3 regions of the Pseudomonas sp. Irchel 3A5 genome follow, and region 2 is predicted to be linked to each of the others. Evidence: predicted binding sites of a transcription regulator. Region 2 holds the regulator's gene; each other region holds the start of a gene.

Region 1 (4,589 bases), on a different contig from region 2:
GCAATGGAACAGCTAGCAAATCAACATCTGGCACATCCAAGCTCACCGAATGCGCTCAGTCACTGCAGGGTAAAAACAAAAAAAGAGACCCGAAGGTCTCTTTCCTGAACAACAAAGAAGCTTACTTGGCCTGGTAGATAATCCCCGGGCTGCATTGCACCATCTGGTAATGATCCGGCAGACCATTCAGCGCCTCGGAAGCACCGAGGAACAGATAGCCGCCCGGCTTGAGTGTGCCGTGAATGCGCAGCAGGATGTCTTTCTTCACTTCAGCCGAGAAGTAGATCAGTACGTTACGGCAAAAGACGATGTCGAACTTGCCCAGACTCGCGTAGCTGTCCAGCAGGTTAAACGCACGAAACTCGACCCGGCTCTTGATCGGAGCCTTGACGGCCCAGCGACCCGGCGACTTGACGTCGAAGTAGCGCTGCAAGCGGTCCGGAGACAAACCCCGACCGATTGCCAGGCTGTCGTACTCACCCGACTTGCAGTTGGTGAGCATCAGCCCCGACAAGTCAGTGGCAACAATCTGCGCACCGCTCTTCAACTGCCCGGAATTGCTGCGCTCAAACTCGTCGATGGTCATCGACAGCGAGTACGGTTCCTGACCCGAAGAGCAGGCGGCCGACCAGATGCGCAGGCGCTGACCGGGAGCAGCCTTGATGGCCTCGGGCAGAACCTTGTTCTTCATCACCTCAAACGGATAGGTGTCGCGAAACCACAGGGTTTCGTTGGTCGTCATCGCATCCACCACCTGCTCGCGCAAACCGCTGCGTGGCTGTGACTGGATGCGCTGGATCAGTTCGCCAAGGGTTTTGATACCTTGTTGTTCCATCAACTTGTTGAGGCGACTGGAAACCAGGTACTGCTTGTTCTCACCCAAAAGGATGCCACAGGCTTTTTCCAAAAATACCCGGAACTGCTCGAAATCCAAATTACCCGTAGCCAAGATGCCGCCTCTCAAATCATGTAAAACCACCAGGAACGACGCCCCTAGCTGATGTCTGCTGCCTTGATTCTGTCCACAACACGTGCGGCGAGGTCATCAGGCCGGAATTTGGCAAGGAAGTCATCCGCGCCAACTTTCTTCACCATAGCCTGATTGAACACACCTGACAGAGAAGTATGCAAAACGATGTGCAGTTTTTGCATCCGAGGGTCATTACGAATCTCGGAGGTGAGCGTGTAGCCGTCCATTTCCGGCATCTCAATGTCGGAAATCATCATCAGGAATTCTTCTTCAGGCTTCTTGCCTTCAGCGACCATCTGCTTGAGGTAATCCAGTGCCTGACGACCGTCGTTAAGCGCAACCACTTCCACGCCAACAGTCTGTAGACAGCGGCTGACCTGTTTGCGCGCCACTGAAGAGTCATCGACCGTCAGCACTCGCAGAGAAATGGCCTTGTGATGGGTTTCCTCGTCGATCACACCGACAGACACGGCTTCCGACATCGGTGCCACTTCCGCAAGAATCTTCTCGACGTCGATGATTTCCACCAACTGGTTATCGACCCGCGTCACCGCCGTCAGGTAGTGATCGCGACCCGTTCCCTTGGGTGGCGGATGGATCTCTTCCCAGTTCATGTTCACGATGCGCTCGACCGAGTCCACCAGAAAACCCTGAACCTTAGTGTTGTACTCAGTGATGATCACGAACGCGTTATCAATCGACATCTGCCCTGGCAAACCGGTTGCCATGGCGAGATCGAGAATCGGGATCGTCCCGCCACGAATGTTCGCAACGCCGCGCACAATCCGACTGGATTTAGGCATCACAGTGAGCTTGGGGCATTGCAGCACCTCCTTCACCTTGAAGACGTTGATCCCATAAAGCTGTTTGCCATTGAGACGGAACAACAAGAGCTCAAGGCGATTCTGCCCAACCAGCTGTGTTCGCTGGTTCACTGAATCCATTACACCGGCCATGCTGCGACTCCCCTATCAAAGTAACCATCGCCACAGCACCTGGTCAGGTAAGCGGCACGGGCCTTGCTTTTCATACGTCATGAATGCAAAAACGACAATTTCCCGACACGCCATCTTCAAGAACCGCATCTTGCTCTGTTCGCTGGCTTTGCTGTGTCTTTCTGCCTTGGTGAATACCAGTCGGGCAGACAGTTTCACATTGCCTGAACAACTTATCGGCGTCACTCAGGGGTTTCTTGAATTCACAGTTGAAGAGTATTTGGCGACTGCCCAGATCGAAGGGCGCTACGAAATTGAAGTGCGTCAATTGGACCCTCGTCTTCGCATGCCTTTTTGCGACAAGGAATTGACAGCAAGCCTTGAAAGTCCGCGCCCCGTAGGCCGCGTGACTACCCGGGTGCGCTGCGAGGGCTCGTCGCCCTGGACGGTGTTTGTACCCGCCCAGGTGCGGTTGTTCCGCAATGTGGTGACTGCCGTTCGCCCGCTCAAGCGTGACGCGGTGATTACCGAGCAGGACATCGCCATGCGCGAGCGCGACATTGGTTTGCTGGGTCAGGGTTTTCTATCCGCTGAAGATCAGGCCGTTGGGCAAAAGATCCTCCGACCAATGGTCATCGACCAAATCATTGCACCCAACTTTCTGGAACAGCCCCAGATGGTAAAAAAGGGTGATCAGGTGGTAATCACCGCTCGCAGCGGCTCCATCTCCGTGCGGATGCCGGGCGAAGCGTTGTCTGACGGGACGTTCAACGAACAGATACGGGTCAAGAACCTCAACTCAAAGCGCATCATAAAGGCCAACATTACCGGGCCTGGACAGGTGGAGGCCCCTATGTGATCAGCTATGCGGCGCGATAGAACACTGGCGTGAAACGCTTGTTTTTCCTAGACTGCGAAACAACTTCTGCGGTTCGAGGTCCATTGGCTGCGCAAAACGCAAATGGATTTCACTTAGCAGGCTAAAGTTTTTTTGCATTTGGTCGAAACCATGGCAAGCGTCCAATTACCCAGAGGTTTTTATCATGGTCATTGACTTCAACAGACTGAACAGCGGCAACGCGGTTAGCGGCACGACACGTACCAACAGCGTTAAAGAAACAGGCAAGACAGAAGCAGCGGTTAAAACCGGCGCACTGGAAAAAACCGCCAGCACCGGCGAATCCGTAAAACTGAGCAGTGAGTCTCAACAGTTGCAAAAGATCACTGACAAGCTGGGCGAACTGCCGACCGTCAACAGCGCCCGCGTGGCGGAGTTGAAACAAGCGATCGCAGATGGCAGCTATAAAGTGGACAGCAACCGTGTAGCCAGCAAGCTGCTTAATTTCGAAGCTTCGCGCTAGCCCAATGCTCGCGCGGTATCTTCTGGACGCTTAAAAACCAGAGCATGCGATGCAAGACACTACTTTGCTTCAACTGATGACCGAAGACATGGTCCCGGCCCAGCAACTGCTGGAAATACTGCAGGCAGAATCGCTTGCCCTGATCGGCCGCGACATGGCCGAGATGGAGCATGTTCTGGCTAAAAAGCAGGCGCTGGTGGTATTGCTCGAACAGCATGGCCGCAAACGCAGCCAGATCCTTAGCGGGTTAGGACTGAGTCCGGACCGCAATGGCCTGAGCGCGCTTGCCGCCAGCTCCTCGCTGGGCGAACAGTTGATCAAGGCAGGCGACGAGCTGAGCGCAGTGATCACTCAGTGCCAGCTCGTCAACACAAAGAATGGCAGTTCTATCGTGATGCAGCAGGCTTCCACTGCACATCAATTACGAATACTGACCGGTGATATGCCCACGCTGTATGACAACCGTGGGTCAACATCGGGCCGAGCAAAGCCACGGCCGTTAAGCCAAGCGTAGTTTTCTGTATCAAGGCGCATTGCATGCTGGCAAAATGCCCGATATTGCGTTGCTGTCGTATTTTGCCTGGAGATGGAAAAAAGTGAATGGCTCAAGCGCGGACGATGCTCCGCAGCCCCCAAAGGTACTGAATACGCCTTTGGAAATTGCCGCCAACTTGCGGCTGCTACTTGAAAGTCATGATCCGCTGATCATTACTTTTCATGAGCGCACACAGCGTTTTCAAAGTTATTTGATCGAGGTCGACCGCGAAAGCGATGTCATCGCACTCGACGAAATGATCCCCCGTGACGGCGAAAAATTCCTCGCCAACGGTGAAGCGTACCGTGTCGAAGGCTTCCATGACGGCGTGCGAATCGCCTGGGAAAGCACCGACCAGATGACCATCCACGAAGCTAACGGCGAGCGTTTCTACCGCGGCCCGTTGCCAGCAGAAGTTATCTATCATCAGCGTCGCAATGCGTTCCGTGCAGCACTGAAGCTGGCCCAACTGGTCAGCATCGAGATGGGCGGCGACCGACTGAAATTCCCTTTAAGCGGCAAATTACTGGATATCTCGGCGACAGGTTGCAAACTTCGCTTTGAGGGCGACGTTTCAGAGCGTATGCAGCTGGGTCAGGTGTATGAGCGTTTCGTGGCTCAACTGCCCTTCGGCACCATGACAGCACCGGTTGAATTGCGTTATCTGCACTTCGAAGAAAGGGTCAACACGACCTTTGCCGGGATCCGCTTCCATAACATGAGCGGGCTGGTCCAGCGTCAGGTTGAGCGTTTTGTGTACCAACTGCAGCGTGAAGCGCGTCGTTTCG
Region 2 (4,589 bases):
CGCTGAAGCGGCCATCATCGGTAACCGGCGCATTGCCGGTGGCGTCGAGCTGACTGCCGCTCTGGATTACAAATTGTCCGCGCTCGCTCCTCGTGTACCTAACATCGAGCTTGAGGACGAGTTGCGCAAAACCCAGTCGCGCATTGTCTCGGCCCAGGCTGAACTGAATAACCGTAGCGACAGCGATGGCGTGACCAATCGCCAGTTGTTTGCCGGTTTGCCATTGAGCGCTGCCGATACCCACATCGAGCCGACGCTGGAAGAGCCGCCGCGTCCCTCCGTACAGCCGCAGGCTGCTCCGGCTGCGCCAGCGGGTGGTCAGCGCGGTTACGACTCGATGCGTTTTGAATTGAATGGCCTGCGTGAGCTGCTGGAAGTCCAGCTCGGCTCCCTGGCGTGGAATCAGTTGCAGGGCAGTCGTCCGGCCCAGGCCAATCTTTGGCGTCGTCTGCAACGTGTCGGCTTGTCTGGCCCGTTGTCCCGCGACCTGCTGGAAATGATCCCTGATATCGACGAGCCACGTCAGGCCTGGCGCATGTTGCTGGCCCACCTGGCGCGGATGATCGAAGTGCCTGACGTCGAGCCGCTTGAAGAAGGCGGTGTGATTGCCATGGTCGGCCCGGCTGGCATGGGCAAGACCACCACGCTGGCCAAGCTGGCAGCGCGTTACGTACTCAAGTACGGCGCACAGAATATCGCCCTGGTCAGCATGGACAGTTTCCGTATCGGCGCTCAGGAGCAGCTCAAGACATTGGGCCGCATCCTCAACGTGCCGGTGACTCACGTCGATCCAGGCCAGTCACTGGCGCAAGCGCTGGACCCACTGCTGCGCAAGCGTGTTGTGCTGATTGATACCGCGGGCCTGCAAGCCAGTGATCCGGCTCTGCGTATGCAGCTGGAGAGTCTGGCGGGGCGCGGGATCAAATCACGTAATTATCTGGTACTGGCAACCACCAGCCAGAAACAAGTGCTGACGGCTGCGTATCACAGCTACAAACGCTGTGGTCTGGCCGGCTGCATCCTGACCAAGCTGGACGAAACTGCCAGCCTGGGGGAAGTGCTCAGCCTTGCCATCAGTCATGAGTTGCCTGTGGCCTATCTGACTGATGGGCCTAGAATTCCTGATGATCTCCACATTCCGCGCAGGCACCAATTGGTGACGCGCGCGGTCAATGTGCAGATGCAAGAAGAGCCAAGCGAAGAGGCCATGGCGGATATGTTCGCCGACCTTTACCACAACCCCAACAAACGGGTCGGTTAAGTGAAGCGAACTATTCAGAGTTACCTGCATCGGTGGTCTGCCTGGCATTGCTCTTCATTGAGCGTGTCGCCCGCAATCTGGCTTCGGTCTACGCAAGACAAGGTAAACAATTAACATGGGCAGCATGCATCCCGTACAGGTGATCGCGGTGACCGGCGGCAAGGGTGGCGTCGGTAAGACTAACGTGTCAGTGAACCTTTCGCTGGCCTTGGCCGAGCTCGGCCGGCGCGTCATGCTGCTGGACGCCGACCTTGGCCTGGCGAATGTCGACGTCCTTCTGGGGCTGACGCCAAAACGTACCCTCGCCGATGTGATCGAGGGTCGTTGTGAGCTTCGCGACGTGTTGTTGCAAGGCCCGGGCGGGATTCGAATCGTGCCTGCTGCCTCCGGCACCCAGAGCATGGTTCATCTGAGCCCGGCGCAGCACGCCGGTCTGATTCAGGCATTCAGCGACATTGGCGACAATCTCGACGTGCTGGTCATCGACACAGCCGCCGGTATTGGCGAGTCGGTGGTCAGCTTTGTCCGGGCCGCTCAGGAGGTCTTGCTGGTGGTGTGCGATGAGCCCACTTCCATCACGGACGCCTACGCTCTGATCAAGTTGCTCAATCGCGATTACGGCATGAACCGTTTCCGGGTCCTGGCCAATATGGCCCAGAGTCCTCAGGAAGGGCGCAACCTGTTCGCCAAGTTGACCAAGGTGACTGACCGCTTCCTGGACGTCGCTTTGCAGTATGTCGGCGCAGTGCCTTACGACGAATGTGTGCGTAAGGCCGTACAGAAACAACGTGCCGTATACGAAGCTTTCCCACGCTCTAAATGTTCGCTGGCGTTCAAGGCCATTGCGCAGAAGGTCGATACCTGGCCGCTGCCTGCCAACCCACGTGGACATCTTGAGTTCTTCGTTGAGCGACTGGTTTACCAGACAACTGCAGGGCCTGTTCAATGACCGCGAGCGGCTATCAGATGTACAGCAAAGCGTCCCGAAACTCGCAATATGATTTGATCGAGCGGTATGCTCCGCTGGTCAAGCGCATTGCCTACCATTTACTGGCGCGCTTGCCTGCCAGTGTTCAGGTCGAAGACTTGATTCAGGCGGGGATGATCGGCTTGCTGGAAGTTTCCACCAAGTACGATTGCACCAAGGGTGCCAGTTTCGAGACGTACGCCGGGATTCGTATCCGTGGTGCGATGCTCGATGAAGTGCGCAAGGGCGACTGGGCACCTCGCTCGGTTCACCGCAATACGCGCATGGTCAGTGACGCAATTCGCTCAATTGAAGCAAAAACAGGCCGTGACGCTAAAGATCACGAGGTTGCGGCCGAACTCCAATTGAGTCTCGATGATTACTACGGGATTTTGAACGATACCTTGGGCAGTCGCCTCTTCAGTTTCGACGACCTTTTGCAGGACGGCGAACATGAAGGACTGCATGAGGATGGCGCAAGCGGTTCGCTTGAGCCGTCGCGCGACCTGGAAGATGAACGCTTCCAGGCTGCGTTGGCAGATGCAATTGCCAACTTGCCGGAGCGTGAACGTCTGGTTTTGGCGCTGTACTATGACGAGGAGCTGAACCTCAAGGAAATCGGTGAGGTCCTGGGGGTCAGCGAATCTCGAGTCAGCCAGTTACACAGCCAGTGCGCAGCTCGTTTACGAGGGCGTTTGGGAGAGTGGCGAGCGCGTTGACAAGTGGTACGTAATCCTTGGTGATTACGTGTTGCGTGTGAGCAGGCTGTGCAAAGCGTTACGTGGGACAGTGGACAAGGCTGGGGCCATACAGGCATTCGTACCACGGACTGTTAAAAGCAATAGCTTTCATGCAGTCCGTGGATTTGCTGTGCGGTTTCCATAGTTGTTGATTTACCAAGCCCGTCGTTTTCGTGCAGCCGATGTGAGCTGTGCCGGTATTGATTGAACAGCGCGTTCAGGTGCTGAACGCGTCAAAGACTGCTTGGAGGTCGAATTGGACAAGAACATGAAAATCCTCATCGTTGATGACTTCTCAACGATGCGGCGGATCATTAAAAACCTGCTGCGTGATCTGGGCTTTACCAACACGTCCGAAGCCGATGACGGGCTTACCGCGTTGCCAATGCTGGAAAGCGGTTCCTTTGACTTTCTGGTAACGGACTGGAACATGCCTGGCATGACTGGTATCGACCTGCTGCGTAAAGTGCGTGCCGATGAGCGCCTCAAGCACCTCCCGGTGTTGATGGTGACCGCAGAAGCCAAGCGCGACCAAATCATTGAAGCGGCTCAGGCCGGCGTCAACGGTTATGTCGTCAAGCCATTCACGGCTCAGGCGCTGAAAGAAAAGATCGACAAGATCTTTGAGCGCGTCAATAGCTGATGTATGCCGCGAGGGCTTTATGGAGAACAACGAAACGTCAATGGGCGAGTTTGAATCGACCCTGAAAAAACACGCAACCGAGCTGGTGGCGAGCCTTGAAAAAGGCCGTTTCGGCGACGCCGTGCAACTTATCCATGAGCTTAACCAGGCTCGGGATCGTGGCCTGTATCAGGAAATCGGCAAGCTGACCCGCGAGTTGCACAGCGCGATCGTCAACTTCCAGATTGACCCGAACATGCCGCAAGCCGAAGAGGTGTCCCAGATCACGGACGCCACCGAACGCCTGTCGTATGTCGTCAGGCTCACGGAAAATGCGGCTAACCGCACCATGGACCTGGTCGAAGAAAGCACCCCGCTGATGCACAGTCTGAACGACGAGGCCAAGGCCTTGAGCGCGGACTGGGGGCGTTTCATGCGGCGTGAAGTCAGTGCTGAAGAGTTTCGTGAGCTGGCGCGACGTGTCGATGGTTTCTTGACGCGCACCGAAAAGGATACCCATGAGGTTTCCTCCCACCTCAACGACATTCTGCTGGCCCAGGACTTCCAGGACCTGACCGGTCAGGTGATCAAGCGCGTCACGCAATTGGTCACTGAAGTCGAGAGCAATCTGCTGAAATTGGTGCTCATGGCCAGTCATGTAGACCGCTTTGCGGGCATCGAACATGACGACGAATCCATCCGCGCAGAAAAAGATCCAGAAAAACATATCAAACAGGGTGAAGGTCCGCAGATTCATGCCGATAAACGGGAAGACGTTGTGTCCGGACAGGACGATGTAGACGATCTGCTATCGAGCCTGGGCTTCTAAGTCTGGTCTGTTGACGGTTAATTTTAGGGAGCACCCCAATGAGCTTCGGCGCCGATGAAGAGATCCTTCAGGATTTTCTGGTAGAGGCCGGCGAAATTCTCGAGCAGTTGTCTGAACAGTTGGTCGAGCTGGAAAGCCGACCGGATGACGCAGATCTGCTCAATGCAATT
Region 3 (4,589 bases), on a different contig from region 2:
AAGACCGGCGGCTCAATCACCAGCGCTCGCGCCAGTGCAACCCGTTGCCGTTGACCGCCCGACAGCTCACGCGGGTAACGCTGGGCGTGCTGGCTCAGGCGTACCAGTTCCAGCACTGTTGCCACTCGGCGCTGAATGTCCGCCGCCGGCACTTTGCGCATGCGCAGGCCAAAGGCGACGTTGTCAGCAACGCTCATGTGGGGGAAGAGGGCGTAACTCTGAAACACCACCCCCAGGCCGCGACTGCTGGGTTTGGCGTGAGTGATGTCACGGCCATCAAGGATGATGCGCCCGTCGCTGACATCAACGAAGCCGGCGATCATTTGCAGGGTAGTGGTCTTGCCGCAGCCCGACGGGCCCAGCAGAGAAACGAATTCGCCTTTCTCCACCGCCAGATTCGTGGCGACCACGGCGTCGATGCTGCCGTAGCGTTTGGAGAGACCTTCAAGCTGCAAAAAAGCCATAGCTGCGTTCCACCTTTTCATCACGCACAGCGTTGCGGTGCGTTTTTGTTATGGGCAGATGCGAAATGAAAGCTTTGCAGTTGCTGTGGACGTTGGTGCTCGATCTGGGTCGGCTACCAGGTTTTGTTCAAATCGCCCTGTGGACTGAGATTAAGACGAAGACTAGGATGGGCGAAAGGGTGAATTTCACTGGATGGTATATTTCTTTCAGTTCTTTCGTTCAATGAATTAGTTATCGATAAGTGATCATATGAATTCCACTGAGCGGAATGAAAATCCAAAGGACACCGGTGTGGGTGCGGTCTCGCGCTTATTCGCAGTGCTCCGTTGCCTGGGCGACTGCTCTGAAGAGGGCGAGCGCGTGACCCAGCTCGCCCAGCAGGTCGGCCTATCGCAGCCCACCACACACCGCCTGCTGCGCAGCCTCATGGATGAAGGCATGGTCGAGCAGGATCAACGCAGTAAACGCTATCGCCTGAGCATTGAGTTCTTCGCCCTGGCTGCAAAGGCGGGCAAGACCAGCAATCTGCGTGACGTAGTCCGCCCGAGCATGCTGCGCCTCTCGGCCTCCCTTGGAGATTCACTGTTCCTGCTGGCGCGCAGCGGCTTCGATGCCGTCTGTCTGGATCGCAGCGAAGGTCCTTACCCGATTCGCACCTTCACCGGTGACATCGGCGGGCGCGTTGCATTGGGTGTGGGGCAGGGCAGTCTGGCGATCCTCGCTTACCTGCCGGAAGACGAACGCGACACCGTTATCCGCTACAACTTGCCACGCCTCAAAGACTTTCACCTCTACGATGAAGTGTTCCTGCGCTCAGAGGTGGAAAACGTCCGCCGCCTCGGCTACGCCGCCCGCAACACCGGCGCACTGCCGGGCATGGCCGGTCTGGCGGTGCCTATCTTTGACCGCGAAGGCCGCTCGGTCGCCGCCCTCAGCGTCGCCACCATCAGCGACCGCCTCGGGCCGGACCGGTTGTTGACCGTGGTGGAGCTGCTCAAGAGAGAGGCTGCAGTGATCAGCGCAAGGATCAACCCGTTTGACCCGACCCTACGACGGCCGAGTCAGGTGTTTGGTCAGATGGATTGATCGCAATCCATTTTCTGTAGGCGCTGCTTAAGGCTGCGATGCGATTGCCCTGACGCACCGCCATCGCAGCCTCTGTTTGCTGCGAACTGACGGGTAACTGTCTGAATGTACGCCTAACCCTGTGGGACCGGATTTATCCGGGAAGGGGCCTGTGCATTCACGAAATTTTATCGTCAGCAATACCGTCTTCCCGGATGAATCGGTTTCAAACGTCCCGTTTTTTAACGTGTCGCGGCGGCGCGCCATTGAACGCCGCATAATTCACGTTTGAAACACCACGCATCAATATCCACCTCCCTCAAACGATCAGCGGCTCTCAAGAACCCGCCCCTAAAGCCGATGCGCAAACAGGCACGTTACGAGCCTCTCGCCCGTAACCTTTGTACAGGGAAGTCGACATTTTCCGATCTGCGCGCTGCCGCAGATTACCCTCCCGAGGTGTTCGTTTTATGGCTAAATCCCTCCGACTCCAGATCCTGGGCATGCTGGGTGGCAGTCTGGTGCTGGTGCTGCTGATTGCGCTGGCCTGTTTCCAGTTTCTTTCCAACAACGTGCAGTCCTATCGCGGCTTGCTCGAAGGTCCGGTGCATGCCTCGCAATTGGTCGATGAAGCCAATCTTGAGTTCAAGATTCAGGTGCAGGAGTGGAAGAATGTGCTGCTGCGCGGCAAGTTACCGGCCGATCGTGACAAGTTCTGGGCACAGTTCGAGGCGCAGGAACGTAAAGTCCAGGAATCCCTCGGCAAGCTGTCGTTAGTGCAGGGCGTGCCGGCCTCGACGCTTAATCAAGTGCAGAAACTGATGGAAGAGCACAAGGCTTTAGGTACGGCTTATCGCAAAGGGCGTGATGCATTCATTGCTGCAGGTGGTGATCCGGTCGCAGGTGATGTTGCGGTGAAGGGCGTCGACCGTGCCGCCAGTGAGCAGATGAGTCAGTTGGTAGACAGCTTGCGCAAGAACAGCGCCGAGCAATCGGTGATGATCAGCAACGCAGCCGACCGGACCATTCTGTTTGGCGCCTTGATCATGCTCGCGTCTGCGGTATTGGTCGGTCTGCTGACATGGTGGCTGGTCAATCGTAACCTGATCGCGCCGATCCGCATGTTGATCGACTACGTTGCCCAGTTAAGCCAAGGCAAGTTCGGCGAGCGGGTCAATATCACCCGTCAGGACGAACTCGGCCATCTGGCGGTGGCAGCCAATATCCTCCGGGACTTCCTGGCGGATACATTCAACCGGCTCAAGCGCAGCACGTCGGACCTGGACACGGCGGGCAACGAGTTGAAGTCCATCGCTACACTGATGGCCCAGGGCACCCACGAGCAGTTCGAACGTACCGACCAGGTCGCGACGGCCATGACGGAGATGTCGGCAACCGCGCAGGAAGTCGCCCGGCATGCTGCTCAGGCAGCCAAAGCTGCGGATGACGCCGATCACCATGCCCGGGAAGGCGACAAGGTCATGCAGTCGACCATGAGCACTATCAGCTTGATGCGCAGTGAAATCGGCAATACCGCCAATGTGATTCAGCGTCTGGAAACTGACAGCGTGCGCATCGGCAAGGTACTTGAAGTGATTCGTGGTATCGCTGATCAGACCAATCTGCTGGCGCTGAACGCGGCCATCGAGGCTGCGCGAGCCGGTGAAGCCGGGCGCGGTTTCGCGGTGGTGGCTGACGAAGTGCGGACGTTGGCGCAACGCACGGCAGTGTCCACTGCCGAAATCAACCAGATCATCAGCTCAGTACAGACCGGTGCCAGCGATGCGGTCATAGCGATTCAAGGTGGTCAGAGTCGTAGCGAAGAGAGTGTGGAGCAGGTCAGTAATGCCAGCGCCACGCTTAACCGTATTACCACTGCCGTGGAAGCCATTCGTGATATGAACCGGCAAATTGCTACGGCGGCTGAAGAACAGACGTCAGTGGCGGAGGATATTTCCCGTAATCTCACGGAAATTACCGCGATTGCCAGCACCAATCAGGACAACGTCAAGCGCACCCAGGCGGCCAGCCATGATCTACATGGGCTGTCTGTAGGATTGAATGATGTCATTTCACGCTTGAGCGCCTAGTCATCGCAACGACTTGTAATACCTCAGCCGCACCGGCACCATTCACCGCAATCGGCCGCCAGGCTTTGGCATCACGATAAACGATGGTAGGGCATGAGCAGCGATTTTAAGGATAAAAGGCCAGATAACAGCGGGCCGCTTGAGTTTCCGGCGAAAGATGCGGCTGAACGGCTGCAGCTCGCACTGGATGCCGATGCGATCATCGGCACCTGGGTCTGGCATGTGCAGGACAACCACGTCATTGGTGATGATCGTTATGCCGCCACGTTTGGCCTGACTGCTCAGGAGGCCGTGGAAGGCCTGCCGCTGGAGAAGGTCACGGCCTCCATCCACCCTGATGACAGGGCGCGTGTCGAAAGCGAAATCGGTCTGACCTTGCTGCGTGGCGGTGTTTTCAAATGCGAATACCGTGTGCTGCATCGCGATGGCTCTTATCGCTGGCTGGAAGCCAAGGGGCGCGTCGAGTTCGACGAGGGGCGCCAACCGACGCGTTTTCTGGGCGTTCTTCTGGATATCGAGCTGCGCCGCGAGGCTGAAGTCGAGCGCGATCGCATCACGACGCTGTTACGCACTTTTACCGCAGCAGTTCCAGGCGTGGTCTACGCCAAGGACCGCCAGGGGCGCATGCTGGTTGCCAACCGTGGCACCACCGAGCTGATCGGCAAACCCCCCGAGTTTTATATCGGCAAGACCGACTTTGAGTATCTGGAGGATAAGGACCAGGCGCGCGTGATCATGGCCACTGATGAGCGGATCATGAGCGCTGGGGTGTCTGAACAGGTGGAGGAACAGGTCAGCCTGGCTGACGGCTCCGCAGCGACCTGGTTGTCGATCAAGTCACCGTTGTTCAGCGAAACGGGTGAAGTGATCGGGCTGATTGGTTCGTCCATTGATGTGACGGCCAGGAAACGGGCCGAAGCGGCGGTGCAGGAGCTCAACCAGACGCTGGAACAGCGCATTCGTGAAGCC

The links. Region 2 encodes FliA, which starts transcription of late flagellar genes. Its sites were predicted from a motif close to CTAAAGTTTNNNNNNNNNNNGCCGNTAA; they were not measured.
Region 1: the regulator FliA is predicted to act here: its motif matches at 2,886-2,913, upstream of flgM (flagellar biosynthesis anti-sigma factor FlgM).
Region 3: the regulator FliA is predicted to act here: its motif matches at 1,773-1,800, upstream of CKW31_RS28525 (methyl-accepting chemotaxis protein).

What each region holds. Positions count from the first base shown of each region.
Region 1 is NZ_FYDU01000006.1:55,791-60,379, forward strand. It holds gene cheR (protein-glutamate O-methyltransferase CheR) at 122-949, opposite strand; gene CKW31_RS11200 (chemotaxis protein CheV) at 994-1,926, opposite strand; gene flgA (flagellar basal body P-ring formation chaperone FlgA) at 2,006-2,764, shown strand; gene flgM (flagellar biosynthesis anti-sigma factor FlgM) at 2,949-3,266, shown strand; gene CKW31_RS11215 (flagella synthesis protein FlgN) at 3,316-3,780, shown strand; gene CKW31_RS11220 (flagellar brake protein) at 3,863-4,589, shown strand, end outside.
Region 2 is NZ_FYDU01000013.1:211,659-216,247, reverse strand. It holds gene flhF (flagellar biosynthesis protein FlhF) at 1-1,261, shown strand, start outside; gene fleN (flagellar synthesis regulator FleN) at 1,377-2,210, shown strand; gene fliA (RNA polymerase sigma factor FliA) at 2,207-2,947, shown strand; gene CKW31_RS21470 (chemotaxis response regulator CheY) at 3,237-3,611, shown strand; gene CKW31_RS21465 (protein phosphatase CheZ) at 3,631-4,419, shown strand; gene CKW31_RS21460 (chemotaxis protein CheA) at 4,458-4,589, shown strand, end outside.
Region 3 is NZ_FYDU01000026.1:6,335-10,923, forward strand. It holds gene CKW31_RS28515 (ABC transporter ATP-binding protein) at 1-464, opposite strand, end outside; gene CKW31_RS28520 (IclR family transcriptional regulator) at 715-1,551, shown strand; gene CKW31_RS28525 (methyl-accepting chemotaxis protein) at 2,001-3,620, shown strand; gene CKW31_RS28530 (PAS domain-containing sensor histidine kinase) at 3,714-4,589, shown strand, end outside.